Regions from separate parts of the Pseudomonas tritici genome, predicted to be linked through region 2. Evidence: riboswitches for the same ligand, from Rfam matches in the RefSeq annotation. Region 2 holds a riboswitch; each other region holds the start of a gene.
What was found. Region 2 has a riboswitch for cobalamin ahead of cobO (cob(I)yrinic acid a,c-diamide adenosyltransferase). Riboswitches for the same ligand answer to the same signal wherever they lie in the genome.
Positions count from the first base shown of each region.

Region 1 (4,737 bases), 1.7 Mb from region 2:
ACGTTGGGTCTTGCGCACCCCGCAGACTATGACGCTTCTAATTCTACCTCTCCCAGTTACGCTCGCAGTGCCGTTTATGCGCAGGATACTCGTGGTCATACTGTCATGAGCTACTTCGACGCTCACGAAGGTGGTCAGAACCATAAAGAAAATTACTCTGCTGCTCCATTGATGGGTGATATTGCTGCTGCCCAGCGTTTGTATGGTGCCAATTACAGGACGCGCAATTCAGACACCACTTACGGTTTTAACTCCAATTCGGGTCGAGACTATTATCAACTCAATAATCCCAATGATACGGCACTCTTCTGCGTGTGGGACGGTGGCGGTAACGATACGTTGGATTGTTCCAAGTATCGCCAAAACCAGACTATCAACCTCAACCCTGAATCCTATTCCGATGTTGGAGGCTTGCGGGGGAATGTTTCTATCGCCAAAGGCGTTACGCTGGAGAACGCAATCGGCGGTTCTGGCCATGATGTGATCATCGGTAATCATGCAGACAACATGCTCAAGGGGGGAGCGGGCGCTGATTGGCTCAGGGGGGGAGGGGGGGCAGATACCTTTGTCTACGACAACGTCAGCGACTCCACACTGGAACGCCCTGACCAGATCATGGACTTTGTGAGTGGCACCGACAAAATCGACATTTCGGTCTTGTTGAAAAACGCCGGTATTACCGCGTTAACGTTTGTAAAGCGGCTGTCGGGTGAGCCGGGTCAAGCCGTTCTGCATTACAACCGCAACACCAACGAGTCGAGGTTGGCTATCGATCTGACGGGCAACGGCCGTTTTGACTTTTTCCTCAAAAGCCGCGGTCCGATAAATACACCCGATATCGTCAGTAACGTCCCGATTATGTGGCGTTATTCCTGAAAAAGAGCTTCCAAGATGCCGGATTTTTCCTGATGAGGGTGCGAGCTGAATGCGCGTTACGGCGGCATTCCCCGCCATTTGTTCGCGGGCATATGGCGGGTTTGTTATTCGTGTTTCGTGATATTCAAGCAATCGCTACACCGACATTGACCGGCTGTCACTCACTGCGTAGCCTTGCACCTTCGAGGTTCTTCGGCCCAGGCCGAAGCTAAGAAGGGAACGCGGTCCAAGCCGCGGCTGCCCCCGCAACTGTGAAGGGTTTATCTGACTGCCACGCCACTGCCGATACGGCGGGAAGGCGCAGCCAGCGCCGGTCGCAAGACCCGCAAGCCCCAAGCCAGGAGACCTGCCTCGCAACCGATTTTCAATTCAACCGGGCGGGGTGATCCGGTGACGAAATCCGCTGCTGCGCGCCGTCGCAGGGCCTATCGTCCCGTATGCCCGCCCCAAAGGGCATCCGATGAAAACACTGGCCAAACTCCCTGTCACCATCGTTACCGGCTTTCTCGGCTCGGGCAAAACCACCTTGCTGCGTCATATGCTCGACAACGCCCAGGGCCGTCGCATTGCCGTGATCGTCAACGAATTCGGTGAACTGGGCATTGACGGTGAAATCCTCAAGCAGTGTTCCATTGGTTGCACCGAAGAAGAAGCCAGCGGCCGCGTGTACGAATTGGCCAACGGCTGCCTGTGCTGCACCGTGCAGGAAGAATTCTTCCCGGTGATGCGCGAACTGGTCGCCCGTCGCGGTGACCTTGACCATATCCTGATTGAAACCTCCGGCCTGGCCCTGCCAAAGCCTCTGGTGCAAGCCTTCCAGTGGCCGGAAATCCGCAGCGCCTGCACCGTTGATGCGGTGATTACCGTGGTCGACAGCCCGGCCGTGGCCGCTGGCACGTTCGCGGCATTCCCGGATCAAGTGGATGCCCAGCGCAAACTCGACCCGAACCTGGACCACGAATCGCCACTGCACGAACTGTTCGCTGACCAACTGGCCAGCGCCGACCTGGTGATCCTCAATAAATCCGACCTGATCAGCCCTGAAGACTTGGCCCGGGTGCGCTTGGAAGTCGCCGAAGAGCTGCCGCCGGCGGTAAAGATCATCGAAGCCAGCAGCGGTCGCGTGCCGTTGGACGTATTGATTGGCCTGGGCGCTGGCTCTGAAGAGCACATCGACGGTCGTCACAGCCATCACGATCACCACCACGAGGGCGAGGACGATCATGACCACGATGCCTTCGACTCCATTTCCATCGACCTGCCGCAGGCTGACGAAGCGCTGCTGCTCGATGCGCTGACCCAATTGGTCGTGCAACACGGCATCCTGCGCGTCAAAGGCTTCGCCGCTATTCCGAACAAGCCGATGCGCCTGCTGATCCAGGGCGTGGGCACGCGTTTCGACAAACACTTTGACCGCGCCTGGGGCGCCGACGAAGCCCGCATAACGCGGCTGGTGCTGATCGGCCAGGCGCTGGACGCGGCGGGCCTTGAAGCGCAATTGCGCGCCGCCCTCAGCGTTTAACCCATGCACCTGCTCAGGACCCAGCCCGGTGGTTTCGTCTCGGACGACAATATTGCCGACCTTGGCCAAACCCCCGCTGAACTGGTGATCCTGTGCAGCGGCGATTCGAGCCTCGCACTGCTGGCCGAAGCGGCCCAGCACTTGCCGGACGATTACCCGACGTTTCGCCTGGCCAACCCGATGCAGGTGCAGAATCATGCCTCGGTCGACCTGTACGTCGATGAGGTGTTGCGCCACGCCAAGGTCATCCTGATTTCGCTGCATGGTGGCATTGGTTATTGGCGTTACGGCATCGAGCGTCTGGTGGAGTTGGCGGAACGCGGCGTGCAACTGATCCTGGTGCCGGGGTGTGATCGCCCGGACCCTGAGCTCAGCGGCTTGAGCACTGTTGGCGCACAGGCGCGTGACCGCCTGTGGCACTTCCTACGCCAGGGTGGCTTGGCTAACGCGCTGGATTTTTACCGCTGCCTGGCCAGTGCTTACCTGGGCCGCGACTATGCCTGGGCTGAACCGCAAACCCTGCCGCGCACGGCGATTTATCACCCGCGCAACGCCAATGCTCGCCTGAATGATTGGCAGGCGGATTGGAACGCTGATTGGCCGGTGGCGGCGGTGCTGTTCTACCGCTCGCATTTGCAGGCGGCCAATACCGGCTTTATTGATGTGTTCTGCCAGCGCTTGCAGGCGGCGGGGTTAAACCCGTTGCCGATGGCGGTGGCCAGTTTGAAAGAGCCCGGCTGCCTGACGGTGGTCGAGGATTGGCTGGATGAGGTCGGCGCGGCGGTGATCCTCAACACCACCGGCTTTGCCCAATCCAGCCCCGAAGCGCCGCACGTGCGTCCGTTTCGCCGCAATATTCCGGTGATCCAGGCGATCTGCGCCCAAGACAATCAGCCCGGCTGGGAGGCCAGTGCGCAAGGCCTCGGCCCGCGCGATCTGGCGATGCACATTGCGTTGCCGGAGCTGGACGGGCGCATCATCAGCCGGCCGATCAGCTTCAAGGACCTGGCCTGGCGCAGCGAGCGCAGCCAGTCGGATGTGGTGTGCTATCGGGCAGCGCCCGAGCGTATGGATTTCGTGGCTGAGCTGGCGCGGCGCTGGGTCGAACTCGCGCGGGTGCCGAATGCGCACAAGCGTATCGCATTGATCCTCGCCAACTACCCGACCCGCGATGGCCGTATCGGTAACGGCGTAGGCCTGGATACGCCTGCAGCGGCGCTGAATATCCTGCGTGCCCTACAGGCCGAAGGCTATCCGCTGCCGGACACCTTGCCCGACAGCGGCACTGCACTGATTCATCAACTGCTGGGCGGTGTCACCAACGACCTGGACAGTCTCGACCTGCGTCCGTGCCATCAAAGCCTGGGCCTGGACGACTACGAGACACTGTTCAGTCGCTTGCCCGAGGCCAATCGCCAAGCGGTGATGGAGCGCTGGGGCACGCCTCATAACGATCCGATGTTCCGTGAAGGTCGCATGATGATCGCCGGTCTGCGCCTAGGGCTGACCTTCGTCGGTATCCAGCCGGCACGAGGTTACCAGGTGGACGCCAGCGCGGTGTACCACGACCCGGACTTGGTGCCACCCCATGGCTATCTGGCGTTCTACTTCTGGTTGCGCCACACCTACGGCGCCCACGGCGTGATCCACGTGGGCAAGCACGGCAACCTGGAGTGGCTGCCGGGCAAGGGCGTGGGCCTGTCGGAAAACTGCTGGCCCGATGCGCTGCTGGGCCCGCTGCCGAATATCTACCCGTTTATCGTAAATGACCCGGGCGAGGGCGCCCAGGCTAAACGACGCACCCAGGCGGTAATCATCGATCACTTGATGCCGCCGCTGACCCGCGCCGAAACCTACGGCCCGTTGCGTGACCTGGAGTTGTTGGCCGACGAGTATTACGAGGCGCAACTGCTCGATCCACGCCGCGCCCTGGAATTGCAGAAAGACATCCTCAAGCTGGTGCGCGAAACCCGTATCGACCAGGAGCTTGAGCTGGACAAGGACGCCGACGCCGCCATCTGGCTGCCGCGCCTCGATACCTACCTGTGTGACTTAAAGGAATCGCAGATCCGCGACGGCCTGCACATCTTTGGCGAGTCGCCTGAAGGCCGCTTGCGTATCGACACCTTGCTCGCCTTGCTGCGCATCCCGCGTGGTGACGGCCGAGGTCCGCAATCGAGCGTACTGCGGGTGTTGGCCAAGGCTTTCGAGCTGGACTTCGACCCACTCGACTGCGCCCTGGCCGAACCCTGGACCGGGCGTCGGCCCGACGTGTTGCTGAACATCGATGAGCAGTTGTGGCGCACCGCCGGCGATACCCGCGAGCGCTTGGAGTTGTA
Region 1 is NZ_CP077084.1:2,962,938-2,967,674, forward strand. It holds gene HU722_RS13200 (M10 family metallopeptidase C-terminal domain-containing protein) at 1-876, shown strand, start outside; cobalamin riboswitch at 1,045-1,244, shown strand; gene cobW (cobalamin biosynthesis protein CobW) at 1,337-2,398, shown strand; gene cobN (cobaltochelatase subunit CobN) at 2,402-4,737, shown strand, end outside.
Region 1: linked by a shared signal. The riboswitch ahead of cobW (cobalamin biosynthesis protein CobW) and the one ahead of cobO (cob(I)yrinic acid a,c-diamide adenosyltransferase) in region 2 are both predicted to bind cobalamin.

Region 2 (4,737 bases):
TCTGCTTTTCTTTAGTACGGCAGGTCGTGGTCGCGTCAGCCATGCCGGTATCTACTTGGGCGATAACCAGTTTATCCACTCCAGCAGCCGTCGCAGTGGCGGTGTTCGAGTCGACAACCTGGGTGATAGCTACTGGAGCAAAACCTTCATCGAAGCCAAGCGCGCACTCGCCATGGCCCCGACGACGGTTACCGCTAGCAAGTAAACTTAAAGTGATACTTGAAGTTTGACGTGTAAGCGCTAGAATCCCTGGACATTGTTGTAATCCGTTCGCGCGAGCTTTGCTTGCGCGTTCTGGTTTTCAGCGTTCGGCAGCGAAAAGCCGCATCCAGACCAGGATTGTTCTGCACATGTCGACCTCGGCCCGCCTGATTCTTATTGTTTGCGCCGCGCTGCTCAGCGCCTGTGCAAGCCGCCCACCGCCGCCCGCGCCTGTCGCGGTGAAGCCTAAGCCGGTGTTCAACTATTCCACCCAGAATTTCTCGCCTGCGGCTGAAGATGTGCTCTTCCGCGCGCTGGGTCTGGTCGGCACGCCTTATCGTTGGGGCGGCAACACGCCGGACTCCGGGTTTGATTGCAGCGGTTTGATTGGTTTTGTGTTTCGCGACGCTGCCGGCATCTCATTGCCGCGTACTACGCGTGAACTGATCGTAATGCGCGCCCAGGACGTCAGCGAGCAGAACCTGCAGACCGGCGACCTGCTGTTCTTCGCCACCGGTGGTGGTTCACAGGTCAGCCACGCCGGGATCTACGTGGGGGAAGGGCGCTTTGTGCACGCGCCGCAAACGGGCGGTACGGTGAAGCTGGATACCTTGTCCAAGGCGTATTGGCAGAATGCGTACCTGAGTGCCAAGCGTGTGTTGCCGGCGAATCTGGCGCGTAATCCCTAGCGGCAGCTACGAGCTGTCAGCTGCAAAAAGGCGCAATGCCTGCTTGCAGCTTCAAGCGTGAGGCTTGCTGCTCCGCTATCTAGCGGCCGACACCCGCCATACCTTATTCCCCACATCATCGGCCACCAGCAAATCCCCCTGCTGGTCAATCACCACGCCCACCGGGCGGCCCATGGCTTTCTCGTCCTTATCGAGGAACCCCGTCAGCACGTCCACCGGCGGCCCTTTAGGCTGCCCACCCTCGAACGGCACGAAGATCACCTTGTAGCCACTGTGCGGCTTGCGATTCCACGAACCATGCTGGCCGATAAACGCGCCGTTACTGAACTGCGCAGGGAGTTTGCTGCCCTCGGCAAACGTCAGCCCCAGGGATGCGGTGTGCGGGCCTACCGCGTAATCCGGCGCGATCGCCTTGGCCACCAAGTCCAAATTCTGCGGATTGACCCGCACATCCACATGCTGCCCGTAGTAGCTGAACGGCCAGCCATAGAAGCCGCCATCCTTGACCGAGGTGATGTAGTCCGGCACCAGGTCGCTGCCGATTTCGTCACGCTCGTTGACTGCCGTCCACAACTTACCGCTCTGCGGCTCCCACGCCATACCGTTCGGGTTGCGCAGGCCGGAGGCGAAGATGCGGTGCTCGCCGCTGGCGCGATCGACTTCCCAGATCGCCGCCCGGCCTTCTTCCGCTTGCAGGCCGTTTTCACCGACGTTGCTATTGGAACCCACGCTCACGTACAGCTTGGTGCCGTCCTTGCTGGCCACCACGTTTTTCGTCCAGTGGTGGTTCAGAGGCCCGCCCGGCAGGTCGACGACGTTGGTGCCGGCTTGCTTGATCGCAGTGTCACCCGGTTGATAGGGGAAACGCAGCAGCTTGTCCGAGTCAGCGACGTACAGGTCGTTGCCGACCAGTGTCATGCCAAACGGCGAATTGAGATTCTCCAGGAATACCGTGCGCGTCTCTGCGACGCCGTCGTGGTCGGCGTCACGCAGTAGCGTGATGCGATTCGGGCTCGGCACCCCGGCGCCAGCGCGGCCCATGACTTTCTCCATGACCCAGCCACGAACGCCCTTGGAGTCATCCGGCTTGGGCGGCGCGTTGGTTTCCGCTACCAGCACATCGCCATTTGGTAGCACATACAGCCAGCGCGGATGGTCCAGGCCTTCGGCAAACGCCGCAACCTGGGTACCGGCGGCGGCCGTTGGCTTCACGCCCTCGGGCCAACCGATGGCGGGGGCGATATTGACGGTGGGGATCAGGGTTTTGTTCGGTTCCGGCAACTTGGGCGAAGGCCCGGTACCGTCGGAGACCTGGAGGGTGGAGCTTTCACCGCAGGCGGCGAGGGTGCCGGCGACCAGGATGAGTAGGGCAAGTCTTGTTTTATGCATGGTGTTCTCCTTAATACCTGTAAGGGTAGAGGAGGTCGGCGGTGCGATGGTTCAAGTGCAAGGTCAGCTTTCATTGACGCTCCACCCCCAACCCACTAACCTTCGCGGCTTGTTCCAGGTGCTCTGTGACCAATGGGTCGACCGAGTGAAACAGGGAAGCCGGTGAGTGAGCGCACTTGTACACAGTGCTGCCGCGATTCCGGCGCTGCCCCCGCAACGGTAAATGAGTCAAGACGCTGCCTTTTGCCACTGTATCGCCAGCGATATGGGAAGGCGTAGCGTTGGCCTGCGCGCTCTCTATACGAGGGCAACGGCGCCACTCATGAGCCCGGAGACCGGCCTGTTACATCCAACAGCATCACGGTGGGCGATGCTTGGCTGTCTGTTTTTCTTTTTTCCTGCCCGCCGTTTTTGTCCAGCCCCAACGGAGAGCTGTCATGACCGATTCCCCCGACCGCGACGAACGCCACCTGGCGCGCATGCTGCGCAAAAAAGCCGTGATCGACGAACGCATTGCCAATTCCCCCAACGAGTGCGGCTTGCTGCTGGTGCTCACCGGCAACGGCAAAGGCAAGAGCAGCTCCGCGTTCGGCATGCTGGCCCGGGCCATGGGCCACGGCATGCAGTGCGGCGTGGTGCAGTTCATCAAGGGGCGTCACAGCACCGGTGAAGAGTTGTTCTTCCGCCGATTCCCCGAGCAAGTACGTTTCCACGTCATGGGCGAAGGCTTCACCTGGGAAACCCAGGATCGCCAACGTGACATCGCCGCGGCCGAAGCCGCCTGGGCGGTGTCCCGCGAACTGCTGCAAGACCCGAGCATCGGCATGGTCGTGCTGGATGAGCTGAACATCGCCCTCAAGCACGGCTACCTCGAACTGGACCAGGTGCTCAGTGACTTGCAGGCCCGCCCGCCGATGCAGCACGTGGTGGTCACCGGCCGTGGCGCCAAGCCTGAGTTGATCGAAATGGGTGACACCGTCACCGAAATGGGCATGCTCAAGCACGCGTTCCAGGCCGGTATCAAGGCACAGAAGGGCGTCGAACTTTGAATCAGCCCCGTCATTGCCCGGCCGTATTGATCGCCGCACCGGCGTCCGGCCAGGGCAAAACCACCGTCACCGCCGCGCTGGCCCGATTGCACCGCAACCTGGGTCGCAAGGTGCGCGTGTTCAAATGCGGCCCGGATTTCCTCGACCCGATGATCCACGAGCGCGCCAGCGGTGCGCCGGTGTATCAATTGGACATGTGGATGGTGGGCGAGCAGGAAAGTCGCCGCCTGCTGTGGGAAGCAGCGGGCGAGGCCGACTTGATCCTGATCGAAGGCGTGATGGGCTTATTTGACGGCACCCCTTCCAGCGCCGACCTGGCGCGACACTTCGGCGTGCCGGTACTGGGCGTTATTGACGGCACGGCCATGGCCCAGACCTTTGGCGCCTTGGCCCTGGGCCTGGCGCGTTATCAGCCGGACTTGCCGTTCGCCGGGGTGCTGGCCAACCGCGTTGGCACGCTGCGTCATGCGCAATTGCTGGAAGGCAGCCTCACCGAAGGCCTGCGCTGGTACGGCGCGTTGTCCCGCGAGACCGGTATAGAGCTGCCTAGCCGTCACCTGGGCCTGGTGCAAGCCAGCGAACTGAATGACCTTGATGTGCGCCTTGACGCCGCCGCCCAAGCCTTGGGCAGCAGTTGCGAAGTGGCCTTGCCGCCGCCGGTGACCTTTGCTGCACCGGAAGTGATCGAGGCCGAGCCACTGCTCAAGGGTGTGCGTATTGCGGTGGCCCGCGACGAAGCCTTCGCTTTTACCTACGGCGCCAGTCTTGATCTGCTGCGGGCCATGGGCGCCGAGCTGAAGTTTTTCTCGCCCATTCACGATCGCGCATTGCCTCATGCCGACAGCCTCTACCTGCCCGGCGGTTACCCGGAACTGCACCACCAGGCGCTGTCGGAAAACGCCCCAATGCTCGACGCGATCCGCGCTCACCATGCGGCCGGCAAACCCTTGCTCGCCGAATGCGGCGGCATGCTCTACCTGCTGGACTCGCTCACCGATGTCGACGGCACCCGCGCCGAACTGGTGGGCCTGTTGCAGGGCGATGCGGTGATGCAAAAGAAACTGGCGGCCCTGGCGCTGCAAAGCGTCGAGTTGCCGGAAGGCACACTGCGTGGTCACACCTATCACCATTCGCTGACCAGCACCGACTGGCAGCCGATTGCCAGGGGGGTGAGCCCCAATGGTGGGCGCGGGGCTGAGGCGGTTTACCGTCAGGGGCGGATGACGGCTTCTTACGTGCATTTTTATTTCCCGTCGAATCCAGCCGCTGTAGCCGCACTGTTTGCGCCAGACCGTGATGTCGCTATCGCAGGCAAGCCAGCTCCCACATCGACAGTGTTCACAGATCAAAATGTGGGAGGGGCGGTGCGACGATTCGACTTGCCCGCGAAGAGGCCATGACGGACAACG
Region 2 is NZ_CP077084.1:4,662,308-4,667,044, reverse strand. It holds gene HU722_RS21135 (C40 family peptidase) at 1-205, shown strand, start outside; gene HU722_RS21130 (C40 family peptidase) at 351-890, shown strand; gene HU722_RS21125 (PQQ-dependent sugar dehydrogenase) at 966-2,279, opposite strand; cobalamin riboswitch at 2,379-2,637, shown strand; gene cobO (cob(I)yrinic acid a,c-diamide adenosyltransferase) at 2,717-3,328, shown strand; gene HU722_RS21115 (cobyrinic acid a,c-diamide synthase CobB) at 3,325-4,728, shown strand; gene bluB (5,6-dimethylbenzimidazole synthase) at 4,725-4,737, shown strand, end outside.

Region 3 (4,737 bases), 340 kb from region 2:
GGGGATACCGAGGGACGCCGCCGAGTCACTGCCAAAGGTGAACGCATCCAGCGCCCGACGATGCCACAGGCACACCGCCAAGCCCACGACCGCCATCGGCACCGCCAACCACACCGATGGCCAGCGCACGCCGCTGAGGTTGCCCAACAGCCAGAACATGATGCCGCGCGCCTGTTCGGAGCTGGCCGACTTGGTGATCAGGAACGCGGTAAGCGCATTGAACAGCTGCGATCCGGCAATGCCGGCGAGGATGATCTGGCCGGTGCCGCTCGACGAACCGCTGGCGCGCGCCAGCAGAATCACCAGGGCAAACGCCGCCACCGCGCCGACAAACGCACCCGCCGACAACGAAATCAGCCCGCCGCCCACGCCCATCAGCGCCACCAGCACCGCGCCAGTCGAGGCGCCGGCGCTGATGCCCAGCAGGTACGGATCGGCCAATGGGTTGCGCAATAACGACTGCAGGATCACCCCGCACGTCGCCAGCCCCGCACCGCACGCGGCGGCTACCAGGGCACGCGTGAGGCGGTAGTTCCACACCACGCCCTCATCGATCGGGTCCAGCACATAGCCGGCCGCCCACAGTTTGTTGGCGAGTACCTGGAGCACGACCTGCGGCGAGATGGCGGTTTCACCGATGGCCACGCCGGCGAGCAGGGCGATCAGTAGCAAGGCCAGGGCAACTAGGGTCCGGATCAGGCTGGCAGTCATTTGTGCAGGTCGTAGCCGTCGATGGCGGCCGCCAGTTGTTCAAGGCCGTCGAACGTACGAATGCTGGCCTGCAGCGCCATGGCGTCGAGGATGATGATGCGGTTGTTTTTCACCGCGTCCATGTTGCGCGTGACCGGGTCGCTGCGCAAAAAGGCCAGTTTCTTTTCATGGTCGTCAGCCGGGTAACGGCGCCGGTCCATGCGTGCGATGATCAAAAAGGTCGGGTTGGCCTTGGCGATGGTTTCCCAGCCGACGGCGGGCCACTCTTCATCGGACTGCACCACGTTGGAAAGGCCGAGGGTTTGCAGCATGAACTCGGGAATGCCTTTGTGGCCGGCCACGTACGGGTCGCTGGCCATCTCGGAACTGGAGAACCACACCAACGCGCTGGCGTGCTTGAGGCCTTTGCTTTGCACAGTGGCGACCGACTTGGCCAGGCGCGCCTTGAGTTCGTCGTTCAATTGTTCGCCGCGGTCCTGTACGTCGAAAATCTGCGCCAGTTGGCTGATGCTTTTATAGATCGTCGCGATGCGGAAAGGCTCCAGCCGCGTGCCATCTGCGCCCACCAGGTTGTCTTTGCCTTCGCAGTCGGAGGGCAGCAGGTAGGTAGGGATCTTCAGCTCATGGAATTGCTCGCGGGTGCCGACCACGCCTTGTGGCCCGACCACCCATTCCAGCTCGGCGGCTACCAGTTGCGGGCGCTTGGCGATCACCGCTTCGAAGCTCGGCTCGTTGTTGGCCAGGCGCTCGATGCTGTCGTTCTGCGCCTTGAACTGCGGCAATACGCTGTTGAACCACAACGAAGTGCCCACCACCTTATCGCCCACGCCCAGCGCGTAAAGCATCTCGGTAGCCGCCTGGCCAATCGTCACGCTGCGCGCGGGAGCCTGCTGGAAGGTCAGGCGGCTGCCGCAGTTTTCCACGGTCAGTGGGTAGTGGGTGGGCGCGGCTTGGGCCAGGGCACAGAAGCTGACGCCGGCGAGCAGGGCGGTGACGCGTGGCAGCATGGGGCAATCTCCGAGTGAACCGTACGTGGAACTGGGGAGGTACGGTTCGGAAACACACCCTTGGGCACTGTGGTGGAGACAGGCAAGCGTGTCCTTCCCGGACACCCCGCCGGTTAGTGATTGAGCTTAAGCCGGCAGGTCTCCTGACTGATGCGTCGTCGCCACGCTCCAGCCTTCCCGGACGTGATCCAGTGGCATTAAGGAGCAGGCTCAGCACCTACAGTTGCGGGGGCAGTTCCGATTGGCGCGGGTGTAGCGCGCTTCGGATTCCCTATTAGTCCCGTTTGGGAACCGGCGCGGTATGGTAGTCGATCAGGCACCTTAGCGGGAGCTCCAAATACTCGAGGCGTGAACACGGTGGTAGCTCTCGCGGAGTTCGTCATCCTATGATGCGCATCCCATGGATAGTCTTCACACAAGGAAAGCACAGTGAAATCATTAATCGTCCTCGCCCTTATCGCCACGCTCGCCGGTTGCGCCACGCAGGGCAAATCTGAAAAGCAGATTCTTGACGAGGCCGCCACCGCGTACGTCAAGTCGATGCCCGCCGGCTCGGACAAGCTCCGTTTGCACACGATGAGCATCCCCAAAACCGGTTTGTTTGGCGATACGCTGGCGATTGCCATGGCCAGTGATCAGAACGCCGCCCACCTCAGGGGCGAATTGCTGAATGCAAAACGCATGGGCGATGTGTTCTTTTTGATTATCGGCGCCGGCAGCCCAGTTGACGTTGCTGTGATCAGCAAAGCGGTCGAAGGGCAGGATTTGAACGGGATGCAGATTTACTACTCGGGCACCGATGCACAAAGAGACACAGTGCGTGCGGCCGTTGAAAAGACCCAGGCGCAATTTCATTACATCAATGCGCAATGACTACTCGCACTTAGAGCCGTCTGGGCAAACTGGCGCTGTTGTTCCGCGTCTAGGCCGATGTTGGACGGAGTCGGCCAATCACCGCAGATCAAAATGTGGGTGTTGGCTTGTCGAACCGCTGCGATAGCCAGAAGTATCTACACATCTTGAGCGAGCGCTCTGCGTAGCAGCTGTCGAGCCCTGGCGAGGCTGCGTCAGCGGTGTGTCAGACAGACCGCAAACGCAGCCTCGCCAGGGCTCGACAGCTGCTACGCACTTTCACATTGAAAATATGTAGATACCTGTGCCGCCGTCTTCGCAGGCAAGCCAGCTCCCACACTTGATGTACGTCGTCCGTTCGGTCAGAGACGAATGTCTTCCGGACCTTGTATCAGCGCTTCAATCCGCGTGCCGGTGGCGCGTTCTTCGTTGCTGAAGCCGTCGTAGTCGGCGAGGTTGGCAAAACGGAGGCCGGTCAGCCGTTCTATCTGGACCACACTGCGTTGGTAGGTCCTGAGCTGGCCAAACACCAGCTCGAGCTGGCCCAATTCGCGGTTCTGGTCAATCATGTAGGCACTCGCGCGAGGCTTGCCGTCGTCACCGAGGTAGGCGACGACTTTCCAGAAGGCCTTGGGGATTTTAACGCCCCGGTACACTCGGTCGTCGTCGGCAAACACCGGCCCGGTAAACATGGTGGCGCGGGCTTTCCAGCGTTGGGTGTTATCGAGAATATAGTCTTCGAGCTCCAGCCAGGTCTTCTGGTTGAACCCATTCATCTGCGGCGAGCAGTTGGTGAAGTGGAATGTGTCGAAGTTGGCGATTTTTGCCTCGTCGCCCCAATTGGGGTCCTGTCGGCGTACCAGGTGGCCGCGATCAAGGCCATTGCTGGCGTAGAGGTCTTCGCCCACCTGCGCGTCGATGGGCAGGCGGCCATCGTAGGCCCAGATGTCGTTGCTACGGGCAACGTCCACATGCAGCCCCCCGTCGATATTGGCGCCCACGTACAGCGCGAGGCGCCTTGAGCGTGACATCGTCACCGAGAAGTGCGTGTAGTCCAGGCGGTCGCCGCCCTCTTTCAGCGTCTGTACATCATCCGCAATCGCGTCCTCAACGGTGGGCCAGGGCACCACGAAGCTGCCGAGAAAATCCTCGGCGTAGCCGCTCCGGTCCTTGAAATCCTTGGCCGCAGTGACGCGTGGCGTCGCCGCCCTGGCCTCCAGCAGAGTGGGGCTCGGCGCGAGCAGCGGGCGCAGGTCGGCGAGCCGTGGGCGGTACGAAAGGTCGATTTTGGTTTTGCGTGCGGGCATCGGTCAGTCCTCCTTGGATAAACACGACTGCAACATAGGTTAATGACAATTGATGACACGCGTTGATCCCAGGGGGCTATCCTGAGTCGATACCCGGACGTTGTCACATGCCAAATGGAGCCAGCCAATGTGTGTTCGCCAGCAGCATCGCAATCCGATTTTCTGCCTGATCCCGCCCTACATGCTCGACCAGATCGCCCGCAACGGTGATAAAGCGCAGCGGGAAATCGCGTTGCGCACCCGCGCCAAAGACAGCACGTTTCGCTCGCTGCGTATGGTCGCGGTGCCCGCCAAAGGGCCCGCTCACATGGCCCTGGCCATGGGCGCAGGCAAGCGGCGTTCGATCTACAGCGCCGAGGGCACCGACAGCCTGCCGGGAACGCTGGTCCGTGGCGAAGGGCAGCCCGCCAGCGGTGATGCGGCGGTGGACGAGGCCTACGATGGCTTGGGCGCCACCTTTGATTTTTTCGAGCAGGTCTTCGACCGCAACTCCATCGATGATGCCGGCATGGCATTGGACGCGACCGTTCATTTTGGCCAGAACTACAACAATGCGTTCTGGAACTCGGCCCAGATGGTGTTTGGTGATGGCGATGAGCAGTTGTTCAATCGCTTCACAGTGGCGCTCGACGTGATTGGCCATGAGTTGGCCCATGGCGTCACCGAGGATGAGGCCAAGCTGATGTACTTCAATCAGTCCGGCGCGTTGAACGAGTCGCTGTCGGACGTGTTCGGCTCACTGATCAAGCAATATGCACTGCAGCAATCGGCACAAGACGCCGACTGGCTGATCGGCAAGGGGCTGTTTACGCCAAAGATCAAAGGCACCGCCCTGCGCTCGATGAAAGCCCCCGGTACCG
Region 3 is NZ_CP077084.1:4,320,628-4,325,364, reverse strand. It holds gene HU722_RS19575 (FecCD family ABC transporter permease) at 1-711, opposite strand, end outside; gene HU722_RS19570 (ABC transporter substrate-binding protein) at 708-1,718, opposite strand; cobalamin riboswitch at 1,835-2,029, opposite strand; gene HU722_RS19565 (hypothetical protein) at 2,148-2,591, shown strand; gene HU722_RS19560 (DNA/RNA non-specific endonuclease) at 2,933-3,877, opposite strand; gene HU722_RS19555 (M4 family metallopeptidase) at 4,005-4,737, shown strand, end outside.
Region 3: linked by a shared signal. The riboswitch ahead of HU722_RS19570 (ABC transporter substrate-binding protein) and the one ahead of cobO (cob(I)yrinic acid a,c-diamide adenosyltransferase) in region 2 are both predicted to bind cobalamin.